DNA from 2 places in the Acuticoccus sp. I52.16.1 genome. Region 1 is predicted to be linked to the other one. Evidence: riboswitches for the same ligand, from Rfam matches in the RefSeq annotation. Region 1 holds a riboswitch; the other holds the start of a gene.
The links. Region 1 has a riboswitch for thiamine pyrophosphate ahead of thiC (phosphomethylpyrimidine synthase ThiC). Riboswitches for the same ligand answer to the same signal wherever they lie in the genome.

Region 1 (6,518 bases):
TATTGCGCGGCGTGGATCGCCTGGGTCGACTTGCCGGAGCCGCCCTTGAAGGTGGCGAAGTTGAGAACCTGGATGTGCTCGCCGGCGCGGCGGTGCGGCAGGTAGCGCCCCGGCGACTTGGCGTCGAGGTGAACCCGCAGGCGCGCCACTTCTTCCAGCGACCACACCCGCCGCCCGGCGGGCTTGGCCTCGGCCTTGGGGATCCCGAGTTCGCTCGCCATCTGGCGCACGTAGCGCTCGGTGACGCCGAGCAGGCCGGCCACCTCCTGGGTCTGGAAGGGGCGCAGGTTCTTGCTCTGGTCCGGCGCCCAGACCTCCTCGGCGAGGCGGCTGAGCTTGCGCGACAGGAGCTCGCCTTTGCGGGTGAAGCTGCGCGCGAGGCCGGCGTCCGATGGGGCGGCGGGGGCCGGGTGTGCGGGGCGCGCGTCCTCGTCCACACGGTCGGCGGCGGCGTCGGCCGCGGGGCGGTCCTGGACGCTGTTGCGATCCATCGCGATGTCCTCCTCGCGGACGTGGCACTAGGGGCCGAGCGGGCGCGGCGGTTCCGGTTTCGAGCGCCGCTCCACCGCCTCGACGGTTCTGCCGCTCCGTTCCGGTTCAGGGTCTCGCCCGGCCGGTTAACGAGTGGTTAACGCCATCCCCGGCGCGACGCAAAGCCAATCGACGGCCCGAAACCGGTCTCCGCCCGAGTTCTGCACGTCAGCGGTAAACACTTCGTATGCGAACCCGCGCATGCTTGCGGTGTGCGCGTCGATCCCCGCGCATGGAGCCGTGCGAGAGACTGTGCCACCGGCCGAGCCGGCGGCGTGCTGCGCGAGAGATCGACGCCAAGAACCCACATCAACCGCCCGACCGCCGTTGCAAAGGGTGGCGATGGCCGCACCCGGCGTGCCAGCTGTCACGGGCGGTCCATGGCGTCTGGCCGTTCTCTATTTTATGTCGGCCGTCCGCCGACCGACTGCCGTCCGTGAACTGGGCGACGGCTCGGTCGTGACACCTGTCACGCGAGAGGGTCGCAGCCTGGCGCTTGGCTGGCGAACTGCGTGACAGCTGTCACGCACCGCGAGCCGCTCGCAATTCGCCGGTGTGCGGTGTGCGGAGCGTGTGCGATCTTCTGACAGTGGCTCAGGCTGTTTGCTGCACTCGAACTTGCGTCCGGTGCCGTCTGAACTGCGTAGAACCGACGGAACGTATCGCGCGCCGCTGATGAGATTTCGCTTTGTCGCACTTCGCGGACACATTCCCACGAATAAAAACGGATGGGCTCTAGACGCTTACAATCTTAACGTGTCCTTCAATTAACCTCGAGCGGAATGCCTAGGGCCGCACATCGAATCGCATCACAATAGCTCGATCCGCCGTCACCATCGGTTCCTCTTGGACGCGGCAGTGCCGTTTTTGACACGGAATTCCTCGTCAAAGCGGATGTGACACGCGAAAAATGATCACCGCGACTCCACAACCGCGTCGGAATCGGTCATTTCTGGAATTGACCCTGAAAACCGCTTCGAAGCGGAACTGAGAACGCAACGCATGAGCCGGCAGCACAGCCCTCGTCACGACACGACCGCTCGTTCCCGCGGGAACGGGACCGGGCGGCCGCGCAGGGCGGGTGCCGCGCGACCGGCGATCGGTGCGTCCGCAGATCCTGGGGCAGGGGGGTCGCCCGAACCGGATTTCAACGAGGGTGTGAAGTCCATGACGTAACCCGGCAAAACGAAAGGCCTCGAAGCGGGAACTTCGAGGCCTTGGGTCTCACCACGTGAGTGGCGATAAGATCGTCTGGACAACGCTCTTATGCCATCGCGACGCACGGCGTGTCAACAACACCGAGCCCGGTGAACGGCTCAGTTTTGCCCAGATTCTGGAGGCAGAGAGATGCACTTGGCATCCTCCGGGCGACGGCTGCTGCGGCCTGCCGCAGTGACCGCGGGACGGCTCGCGCTCGGCACCATACCGGCCGTCAGCCGCAGGGACTTGTCGGCCGTCTTCCGCATGGCCGCCGAAGCTCTCACGCTCAAACCGAGCCCCCGGCTCGTCCTGTCCGAGCTGGTCGCGAGCTGGGGCGAGCAGGCGACGGACCGCCTGCTGGTGTGGCCGTCGAACGCCCATCTGGCACGCCGGACGGGACTGTCGGAGCGGTCGCTGCGGCACGCCTTCCGCACCCTGGCGGACTACGGCCTCCTCGTCGCCAAGGACTCGCCCAACGGCAAACGCTACCCCGTGCGCGACCGCGCGGGGGCGATCGTCGACGCCTACGGTTTCGACCTGACCCCACTTTACGCCCGCCGGTCGGAGTGGAGCGCGCGGGTCGCCGAGCAGAAGGCGCGCCGTGCCGAGGCGAAGCAGGCGTTCGACCGGTTGACGGTCGCGCGACGCAGCACCGCCGAGGCCCTCGACGCGCTGGCCGAGGATCATCCGGCCATCCCCCGCGAAACGCTGCAAGCCCGGTACGCCGCCCTCGTCACCCGCACCCCGCGGCGCGGTCCGACACCGCCGCCGACCGAACTTCTCGACGCGTGGACAGACCTGCGGGCGACCGTCGAGGCGGCCTACTACCATGCCGGCACTGACGGTCGTTCTTGCCGGCACAATGAGTCTCAGATCGAATCTTCTGTTGAACCGAACCCGCCTGTGGACGATCCGGCGGACACCCCGGATCTCCCCGCCGTCATTCTTGCCAGCGGGGAGGGGGGCCGCCGACGGGCCGAAACCGCGTCGACGACGCAGCCCACCGCACCCGAACGCGCCGTCGCGCCGGAACGGCTCCCCTTCGTCGTCGACGACGCCTGTCCCGTCGTCCGACTGTGCGGGCAGGCCCCCGTCAGCGAAGGAGACCTCATCGCTACCGGACGCCGATTCCGCCCCATGCTCGGTGCCGATGAAGCGGTTTGGAGGGAGGCCGAGACGACGTTGGGGGCGGTGCGAGCCGCCACCGCCGTCATCTACGTCACCCAACTGTTCGAGGACGATGTCGCCCGCCACGGCGAAAGCCGGATCCGCAACCCGGGCGGCTACCTGCGGGCCTTCGTCCGCATGGTGGCCTCCGGGTCGATCGACCTGACGGCCGACCTCCTCGCCATGCGCCGCAGGCGGCTGGCCGATCCCTCCGCGGCGCCGCAAGGCCCCGCAGGGACGGCTGGCATCGACGCCGCGCGCAGTGCCGGCCGGTCACCGACTCATCGCGCGTCGTCCAGCGGGAGGTAGAGCGTGCCCCCCTCGCGGAATTTCTCCGCCATCTTCGCCATGCCCTCCTTCTGCGCTTCGGCGCGGATGTCGTGGCTGATCCGCATCGAACAGAACTTCGGCCCGCACATCGAGCAGAAGTGCGCCACCTTGTGCGCCTCCTTCGGCAGCGTCTCGTCGTGCATGGAACGGGCGGTGTCCGGGTCGAGGGAGAGGTTGAACTGGTCCTCCCAGCGGAACTCGAAGCGCGCGCGGCTCAGCGCATCGTCGCGCAGGCGCGCGGCGGGGTGGCCCTTGGCGAGATCGGCCGCATGGGCTGCGATCTTGTAGGTGATCACGCCGGTCTTCACGTCGTCGCGGTCCGGCAGGCCGAGATGCTCCTTCGGCGTCACGTAGCAGAGCATCGCGGTGCCGAACCAGCCGATCATGGCCGCGCCGATGCCGGAGGTGATGTGATCGTAGCCCGGCGCGATGTCGGTCGTCAGCGGACCCAGCGTGTAGAACGGCGCCTCGCCGCAGACCTCGAGCTGCTTGTCCATGTTGGCCTTGATCTTGTGCATCGGCACATGGCCGGGGCCTTCGATCATCACCTGGCAGTCCTTCGCCCAGGCGACCTGCGTCAGCTCGCCGAGGGTCTCCAACTCGGCGAACTGCGCGCGGTCGTTGGCGTCGGCGATCGAGCCCGGCCGAAGCCCGTCCCCCAGCGAAAAGGAGACGTCGTAGGCGCGGGCAATGTCGCAGATCTCGTCGAAGTGTTCGTAGAGGAAGCTCTCGCGGTGATGGTGCAGGCACCACTTTGCCATGATCGAGCCACCACGCGACACGATCCCGGTCACGCGGTCCACCGTCATCGGCACCATGTGGAGCCGTACGCCGGCGTGGATCGTGAAGTAGTCGACACCCTGCTCGGCCTGCTCGACGAGCGTGTCCCGGAAGATCTCCCAGGACAGGTTTTCGGCGATCCCACCCACCTTTTCGAGCGCCTGATAGAGCGGCACCGTGCCGATGGGGACCGGCGCGTTGCGGATGATCCACTCGCGGATGTTGTGGATGTTGCGGCCGGTGGAGAGGTCCATCACCGTGTCGGCGCCCCAGCGGACGGCCCAGACCATCTTCTCCACCTCCTCGGCCATGGAGGAGGTGACCGCCGAGTTGCCGATATTCGCGTTGATCTTGACCAGGAAGTTGCGCCCGATCGCCATGGGCTCGGCCTCGGGGTGGTTGATGTTGGCGGGAATGATCGCCCGGCCCCGCGCCACTTCCTCGCGTACGAACTCGGGGGTGACGTGGTCGGGGATCGTGGCGCCCCAGTCCCTGCCGTCGCGCGCCAGCGCCTCCTTCGCGGCCTCGCGGCCGAGATTCTCGCGGATGGCGACGAACTCCATCTCCGGCGTCACGATGCCGGCCCGCGCGTAGGCCATCTGGGTGACGGCCCGGCCTTCGACCGCCCGGCGCGGTGCGTGGGGCACCGGAAACTCCGGCACCTGGCGTCGAGCGTCGGCGAAGCCATTGTCCTCGGCCCGCACGTGGCGGCCGGGGTACGGCGCGGTGTCGCCGCGCGCCGCCACCCAGGCCTCGCGCAGCCGGGTGAGGCCGTCGCCGATGGCGATGGTGGCGTCGGGATCGGTGTAGGGACCGGAGCTGTCGTAGACGGTGACGGCGGGCTCGCCGGCGGTGGGGTGCAGGTCGATCTGCCGCATCGGCACGCGAACGTCCGGGTGCAAGGTGCCACTGCACCACACGCGCCGGGACGCCGGCAGCGGGCCGGTGGTGACGGTCGGGGTGTGGTCGTTCATCGGTCGGAGCCTCCATAGCTCGAAGCGTTGGAGACCCAGTTCCGCGTCGAATGGAGGAGAGCCGCGCGATCCGCCTGTGACGGTTGCGGCCGGGGCCGCGCAGCCGATGCACCATCCCTACGCCAGTTTGAACTGGATCAGGTTCATCGGGTCACTGCGCTGCGCCGGACGGCGCCGTCAGTATCTCAGCCCCCTGTCGGGACCCCCCGGGTGAGGGGAGGAGACTGCGCGCCGCCTCGGGCGGTGTCAATCATTGGGGACGCACCGGGGCGGCCCGAGATCGACGGCCGATGCGGCGGATGGGCGGTCCGTGGGCAGGAGGTGCCGCATGCGGCGGCACGGGATCAGCCCGCGGCGGCAACGACATGGCGGGAGGGCAGGGCGAGACCCGCCCGCACGGCGCGGCCGTGCCCCTGCGGCGAGTTCCTGCGGGGGTCGGCGGCGGATGGCATGCCGTTTGCTGCAGCACCTATCGCGACCCGTTCGCGCACCGGCCTGGCGGCGGTGTCCGGACACGGATCCAGTTCCCCTGAACACGCGGCGACCCGGTCCCGCGAAGGAGAGAATATGAACGGTCTTTCGAGCCATGTCTCGGGCGTGCGAGGCGTCTTCGTCGCGACGGGTCTCGCGCTGGCGGCGGCATTCGCCTCGACGGCGCCCGTCGAGGCGCAGGAGCTGAAGGAGGTCAACTTCAGCGAGGCGGTCCACAACCTCGGCTACATCAACCTCTACGTCGGCATGCACGCCGGCATCTTCGAGAAGAACGGCCTGAAGATGAACGTCTCCGCCGCCGGCGGCGACACGCAGACCTTCGCCGCCGTCCTCGGCGGCTCGGCTGACTTCGCCATCGGCGACGCCACCATGGCCGTCATGAGCCGCGAGGCGGGCGGCCCCGGCATGGTCGTTGGCACCGTCGTTCAGCGCGCGCATTATTTCGGCGTGTCGAAGAACCTCGACGTCATCACCGACCCGAAGGACTTCAAGGGCCTGACCATCGTCACCTCGCCCGAGCCCAACACCAACTACTCGGTCGCCAAGAAGATGATCGAGGACGCGGGTCTGACGGTCGGCGGCGACGTGACCATCCTGCAGGTCAGCCCTGGCACCGAGATCGGCGCCATGCTCGCCGGGCAGGCCGACATGGCGATCGCCTATCAGCCGAGCGTCGCCTCCGCCGTCGACCAGGGCGCCAAGGTGGTGTTCGACTTCTCCAACTACGTCGGCCCGTTCTGCAACACCGGCATCATGGTCCTGCCGGCCACGATCGAGAACGACCCGGAGATGGTCCAGGCGCTCGTGACCTCGTTCGAGGAAGCCTCGCGCATGACCTATGCGGACCCGGACTTCGCCAAGGAAGTCGCCCGCAAGGAGTTCCCGGACCTGCCGGGCGAGGTCGTCGACGCGGCGATCGACGCCGAGCTGGAATACCTGATCCCGGCCGAGCACGTCGTGGTCGAGAAGGATCAGTGGGAGAACCTGATGGCGATGCAGGAGTATCTCGGCAACATCAAGGGCACGATCTCGTTCGACGAGGTG
Region 2 (6,518 bases), on a different replicon from region 1:
CGCGGCCGTGGCGGGGCGGGCGGTGGCGCTGTTCCCGTGGGCGGGGCTTCCCAACGCGCGCACCGGGGGGCTCGCCGCCTCCGCCGGCCGGCCCACCGGGAACGACTTCCGCACCGCGATGCTGATGGCGCTCGCCATCACCGCGGTGCTGACGCTGTGGGTCTCGCCGCTCGGCTTCATCCTCGCGGGTCTCACCGCGGCCGGCAGCGCCAAGGCCGTCGCCAGCCTCGCCGACGCCAAGATCGGCGGACACACCGGGGACGTCATCGGTGCCGCAGTGATCCTCGGCGACCTTTCATATCTGGCCGGTTTCACTATCTCTCTGGCATGACACACGACGTGACGGGGCCATGAGGGCGATCAGCCGGCGCGACGCCATCGCCGGGGCGGGGCTGCTGCTCGGCCTCGCGGCCGCGCTTTGGATGCCGGCCGCCGCAGCGCTCGCCCAGGCCATCGACACGCCAGAACCCACCATCGTCACGATCGACAATACCGGCCCGCTGGCGACCAAGCTGGTCATCATCGTGGCGGTGCTTGTGGTCATGCTGTTCGCCGCGCGGCACGTGCGGATCGGCGAGCTGTTGCGCACCGCGGTCATCTGGATCGGCATCTTCGCGCTCGTCGTCGTCGGCTATACCTACCGCCACCAGCTGGAACTGGTCGGGCGGGACGTCGTCGGCGTGCTGCTGCCCGGCACTCCGGTCGCGCGGGGCGAGAGCGTCAGCATCAGCCGCGGCTTCCGGGGCCAGTTCGTGCTCGACGGCGAGGTCGGCGACACGCCCGTCACCTTCCTGTTCGACACCGGCGCCAGCACCGTCGTCCTCGCCGCCGCCGACGCGCGCCGCGCCGGCTTCCATGCCGAGCGGCTGGACTACAGCTTGCCGGTGATGACCGCGCGGGGCATGACCACGGTGGCGCCGGTGCGCCTCAGCTCGCTGTCCATCGGCTCGATCCGGGTCGAGGACGTGCGCGCGGCGGTCGCCCGGCCCGGCGACCTTGACTCCAGCCTCCTGGGCATGACCTTTCTCAACCGGCTCGACGGCTATGCCGTGCGACGTGACCGTCTCATCCTGAACCCCTGAGCCTTGTGACCGATCCATCTCCGCTCGACGACTTCCGCGCCCTGGCGCGGGCGCCCCGCCCCGACCATTCCGACGCCCTGCGCGCCACCCGCGCGCGTGAGGCGCAGCTCACCAAGCCTGCCGGCTCGCTGGGCCGCCTGGAATCCATCGCCGAGTGGCTGACCGCCGTCACCGGCAAGACGCCGCCCACGGTGGACCGACCGCGCGTGGTCGTCTTCGCCGCCAGCCACGGGGTCGCCGAGCGTGGCGTCTCGGCCTATCCGTCGAGCGTGAACGCGCAGATGCTGGCGAACTTTCGGGCCGGCAAAGCGGCCATCAACCAGATCTGCGGCGCCTACGGCATCGGCCTCTCGGTGTTCGACCTCGCGGTCGACATGCCGACCGGCGACATCGCCGTGGAGGACGCCTTCACCTCCGAGCGAGACACCGCGGCGACGTTGGCCTTCGGCCTGGAGGCGATCGCCAACGACGTCGACCTTCTGGGGCTGGGCGAGATGGGGATCGGCAACACAACCGTCGCCGCCGCGCTGTGCTGCGCCATCCTGGGCGGCACGGGGGGCGACTGGGCCGGCCCCGGCACCGGGGTCGCCGGCGAGGCGCTGGCCCGCAAGGCGGCGGTGATCGACCAGGCGGTGGAACGCGTCGCCGGCGAGCGGGACCCGCTGGTGCTGCTGCGGCGCATCGGCGGGCGCGAGATCGCCGCCATGGCCGGCGCGATCCTGGCGGCCCGCATGCAGGGCGTCGCCGTGGTGGTGGACGGGTTCGTGGCGACCGCCGCCGCCGTGGTGGTCGACGCGATGGGGCCGGGGACGATCGAGCACTGCATCTTCGCCCATCGCTCGGCCGAGCCGGCGCACGTGCGCGCGCTGGACGCGCTCGGCGCGGACCCGGTGCTCGACCTCGGCATGCGGCTGGGAGAGGGGACCGGGGCGGCGCTCGCCATGGGCATCGTCAAGGCCGCCGCCGCCTGCCACTCGGGGATGGCGACCTTCGCCGAGGCGGGCGTCGACGGTCCGGCGTGACCGGACGACCGCCCCCCGCCGACGTGCGGCGGCGGGCGGACGATGCGGCGCTCGCGGAGATCGTCGCGGGCATCAACGCTTGCGACCGGTGCGTCAGGGCGCCGGTCGGCCCCCCGCTGCCCCAGGCGCCGCGACCGGTCTTCCAGCTCTCGGCGACGGCGCGGATCGCGGTGTGCGGGCAGGCGCCCGGTAACCTGGCGCACCGGGCACGGCGCCCCTTCTTCGACCCGTCCGGCGTGCGGCTACGGGGGTGGATGGGCGTTGACGAGGCGACCTTTTACGACGCCAGCCGCATCGCCGTGATCCCGATGGGCTTCTGCTTTCCGGGGCTCGACAAGAACGGCGGTGACCGGCCGCCCCGCCGCGAGTGCCGTGCCACCTGGCACGACGCGCTGTTCGCCGTGCTGCCGCGGCTGCAACTCCTCCTGTGCATCGGCCGCTACGCGCTCGACTATCATCTGCCGGCCACGCGGCGCCGCACGCTGACCGACGTCGTCGCATCCTGGCGCGAGATCGCCGCCGCGACCGCCCCGCGCACGGTGATGGCGCTGCCGCATCCCTCGTGGCGCAACAACGCGTGGTTGCGGCGCAATCCGTGGTTCGAGGCCGAGCAGGTGCCGGAGCTGCGCGCCCGCGTCGCCGCGCTGCTGGCCGCGAGCGGGTGAGCCGTGCGCGGCCCGGTGCTCGGCCGGAGTAGGAACGTGGCGGGGGGCGGGCGGTGCCGCGATCGCGCACCGGGGCACGAAGTGTCGGCCCAGCAGATCGCGGCGCGAACAGCCTTAACTATTAATTAAGGTGCGCCGCGTCACGGCATTCGTCGTCTGGAAAATCAACGGCCTCGTGTCTATACTGTGAGAACCGCGGACGCCCTGGGATTGATGGTATGAAGTACGACGCCGCTCGTTTATGCACAGGCTTGTTACTCGCACTCGGGCTGTCCGCTCCGGCTCTGGCGCAGAGCCAGGACCTCCCGCCCGCGCAGGTCGAAACGCGCGACACCGGGCGCATCTTCCTCGATGGTCAGGTCGCCGAGGTCTATGTCGACAATTTCAAGACCATCGCCATCATGGCGCAGGCGCCGCAGTCGGCCTGCCCGTCCAACGAATACGTCTACGAGCGCGACCGGCCGAAGTGGCTGTTCGAGACCGGGCGGCTGCTGGTCGCGGCGGAGGAGGGGGCGGATATCCGCGTTTCCTTCACCTGCTACAGCGGGCTGCAAAGCATCAACGCGATACAATTTCTGTCGCCGGCGACACGCCGTGTGATCAGCGGCACGCCGAGCCAGGCCCGCCTCGTGCCGACCTCGGTGCAGCAGGGCGTCCTGCAGCAGGGCGTGCCGGTGACCGCCGCGCCGCCCTCTCGCTCGCCCGCCACGCGCCAGGTGACCCGCGCGTCCGACACGCCCGCCACCGCGACCGACGTCGCCGATCGCGGGCTCGTGGTGCCGGGCGGCGGCGCCTACGCGGTGGTGCCCCCGGCACCGGGAGCCTACGCGCCGGCGCCCACGGCGGCGCAGGCCCTCCCCGCCGCCGGCGGCCTCGCGCTGCCGCCGCCGAGCGCCGCGGCCGCCCGCGGCACGCAGACCTTCGACTTCGCGCCCCGGACCCAGTAACGAAAACGCCGCCTCGCGGGCGGCGTCGTGCGGTTCGGGCTGCCGGCCCACGGGCGGCCGGCTAAAAGGCCTTGAAGGTGATGATCGACTTGGTGTCGAGGATGCCCGGCACCGCGTGCACCTTCTCGTTCACGAAGTGGCCGATGTCGGTGTCCCGGTCGACGTAGAATTTCACGATGAGATCGTAGTCGCCCGCGGTGGAGTAGATCTCCGAGGCGATCTCGGCGTCGGCCAACGCGTTGGCGACCTCGTAGGACCGGCCGAGCTGGCATTTGATGAGGATGAAGAACGGCGTCATAGGGTCCTCTGGGCTCCTCCCGCTGCCCGTTGATGCGCCAAACGATCCCGCCCGGCAACCCCGCCGGGTGTTGGCGATGGCCGGAAAACCCACTAGATATCGAGGAACTGAATCGTCCAAGGGGGTGCCTTCGGGCTGAGAGGCCGCGTGCCGACCCCTCGAACCTGCTCCGGGTCATGCCGGCGAAGGGATTGGAGACCGCGTGACGCCACCATCTATCGCTCAGTCCGTCGCCGCCGCGCCCGATACCGCGCCGGCGGTCCGTCCGGTCACGGCACCGGCCTTCCCCGTCGCCGACGTCGCCGCCACGCTGGGCCGCCTCGCGATGGCCCGCCCTCGCGTCCATGCGCTCGTCGCGCCGGTGGCCCAGCCCCTCGTCGCCAACGTCGCCGCCGCCGCCGGGGTCGACATCTCGATGACCGTCGACGCCGAGGAGGTGCGCCCCATGGCCGCCAAATCGGGCGCGATCTGCGTCAACCTGGGCATGCTCGATTCGGCGCGCCGGGCGGGGATCCTGTCGGCCGTGCGCACCGGAACGCCGTTCATGCTTGATCCGGTCAAGGTCGACCGCGTGCCCGCCCGGCTCGCCTTCGCGCGAGAGCTGCTCGCCTACGAACCGAAGGTCGTGAAGGGCAACGCGGCCGAGATGCTGGCGCTCGGCCCGGTGCCGGACGGGACCGTCGCCGTCACCAGCGGGGCGGTCGACCGCATCTCGGTGCGCACGGCCGCCGGCGACCGGACGCTCTACCTCGCCAACGGGACGTCCAAGCTCGCCCGCGTCACCGGCACCGGGTGCGCGGCGGGGATGCTGATCGCATCCATGCTGGCGATCGAGAGCGATCCGCTGCTGGCCGCGATCGCCGGCCTCAGTCTGATGAACGTCTCCGGCGAGATGGTGGCCCCCAGCAACCCCGGCCCCGGATCGTTCGCCACCGCGCTGCTGGACGCCATCGGCACCGCCGACGCGCAGGACATCGCCGCCCGCATCCGCGTCGTCGCCCCGCCGCTCGACCCGCGGCTCTACCTGCTCCTCGGCCCAGGGGAGCCCGACCCGCTGCGCACCGTGCGCGCGGCGACCGCCGGGGGCGTGACACTGGTGCAGTGGCGCGACAAGACCGGCTCCACCGCCGAGCAGGTGGCGGCGGTACGCGCCCTCGTCGCCGCCTCGCCGGTCCCCGTCCTGGTGAACGACCGGGCCGACGTCGCGCGGGCGGCGGGTGCGGCCGGTGTCCATGTCGGCCACGGCGACCTGACGGCGGCGCAGGCGCGCGAGATCGCCGGCCCCACCGCCATCATCGGCCTGACGATCCACACCCTGGAGGAGGCCGTCGCCGCGGACGACCAGCCGATCGACTATGCCTCGGTCGGCGGCGTGTTCGAGACGACGAGCAAGGTGAACCCCAACCCGCCGATCGGCATCGACGGGTTTCGCCGCATCGCCGAACGGCTGCGCCGGCGCCGGCCGGACCTGCCGGTCATCGCCATCGCCGGGATCGACGAGGCGCGGGCCGAGGCGCTCGCCGGCGCCGGGGCGGACGGGATCGCCGTCATCAGCGCCATCACCAAGGCCGCCTCGCCGCGCGCGGCGGCCGAGGCGCTGCGACGCGCGTTCGCCGGAGCACGCAGCGACGAGGCCACCTCGTGATCGCGCTCACCATCGCGGGCTCCGACTCCGGCGGCGGCGCGGGCATCCAGGCCGACCTGAAGACCTTCGCGGCGCTGGGCGTCTATGGTGCCAGCGTCATCACCGCGCTGACGGCGCAGAACACCATCGGTGTGCAGGGGGTCTTTCCGATCCCGGCGGACTTCGTCGCCGACCAGCTCACGTCGGTCATGTCCGACCTCGACGTCGCGGCCATCAAGATCGGCATGCTGGCCGACGTCGCCCTGATCGACCGGCTGGCCGACATGCTGGCCGCGGTTCCGGTCCCGGTGGTGCTCGACCCGGTGATGGTGTCCGCCTCCGGCCATCGTCTGGTGCCGCAGGAGGCGGTGGCGGCGCTGCGCGAGCGGCTCTTCGGCGTCGCGACCATCGTCACACCCAACGTGCCCGAGGCGGCGGTCCTGCTGGGCACGGCCGAGGCGACCGGCGAGGCGCAGATGCGCGAGCAGGCGCTGGCGCTGGCCGATCGCGGTCCGGCCATCCTCCTCAAAGGCGGGCACCTGGAAGGGGGCGAGAGCGTCGACATCCTGTGCGTCAACGGGGTTTGCCAGCGGTTGACCTCGCCGCGCGTCGCCACCCGTAACACGCATGGAACCGGCTGCACGCTCTCCTCGGCGATCGCGGCGCATCTGGCGAAGGGGGCCGGCCTCGCGGACGCCGTCGCCGGTGCGAAGCGTTATATTTCCGGCGCGATCGCCGCGGCGGACCGGCTGTCCATCGGTCACGGCCATGGCCCGGTCCATCATTTCCACGCCCTCTGGCAGGATGCGCAATAGAAAAGCCCGCGTCGCGTGACGCGGGCCTCGTCCTCGTCCTTCGGGGGTCTCGCCGCGGCCTACTG

Region 2: linked by a shared signal. The riboswitch ahead of thiE (thiamine phosphate synthase) and the one ahead of thiC (phosphomethylpyrimidine synthase ThiC) in region 1 are both predicted to bind thiamine pyrophosphate.

Annotation. Positions count from the first base shown of each region.
Region 1 covers NZ_CP094832.1:54,370-60,887, forward strand. The annotation lists gene repA (plasmid partitioning protein RepA) at 1-491, opposite strand, end outside; gene repC (plasmid replication protein RepC) at 1,879-3,207, shown strand; gene thiC (phosphomethylpyrimidine synthase ThiC) at 3,180-4,982, opposite strand; TPP riboswitch at 5,079-5,201, opposite strand; gene MRB58_RS24330 (ABC transporter substrate-binding protein) at 5,550-6,518, shown strand, end outside.
Region 2 covers NZ_CP094828.1:1,564-8,081, reverse strand. The annotation lists gene MRB58_RS00050 (adenosylcobinamide-GDP ribazoletransferase) at 1-331, shown strand, start outside; gene MRB58_RS00045 (TIGR02281 family clan AA aspartic protease) at 351-1,082, shown strand; gene cobT (nicotinate-nucleotide--dimethylbenzimidazole phosphoribosyltransferase) at 1,079-2,104, shown strand; gene MRB58_RS00035 (uracil-DNA glycosylase family protein) at 2,101-2,769, shown strand; gene MRB58_RS00030 (hypothetical protein) at 3,021-3,716, shown strand; gene MRB58_RS00025 (Lrp/AsnC ligand binding domain-containing protein) at 3,778-4,014, opposite strand; TPP riboswitch at 4,125-4,222, shown strand; gene thiE (thiamine phosphate synthase) at 4,217-5,659, shown strand; gene thiD (bifunctional hydroxymethylpyrimidine kinase/phosphomethylpyrimidine kinase) at 5,656-6,453, shown strand; gene MRB58_RS00010 (dihydrodipicolinate synthase family protein) at 6,513-6,518, opposite strand, start outside.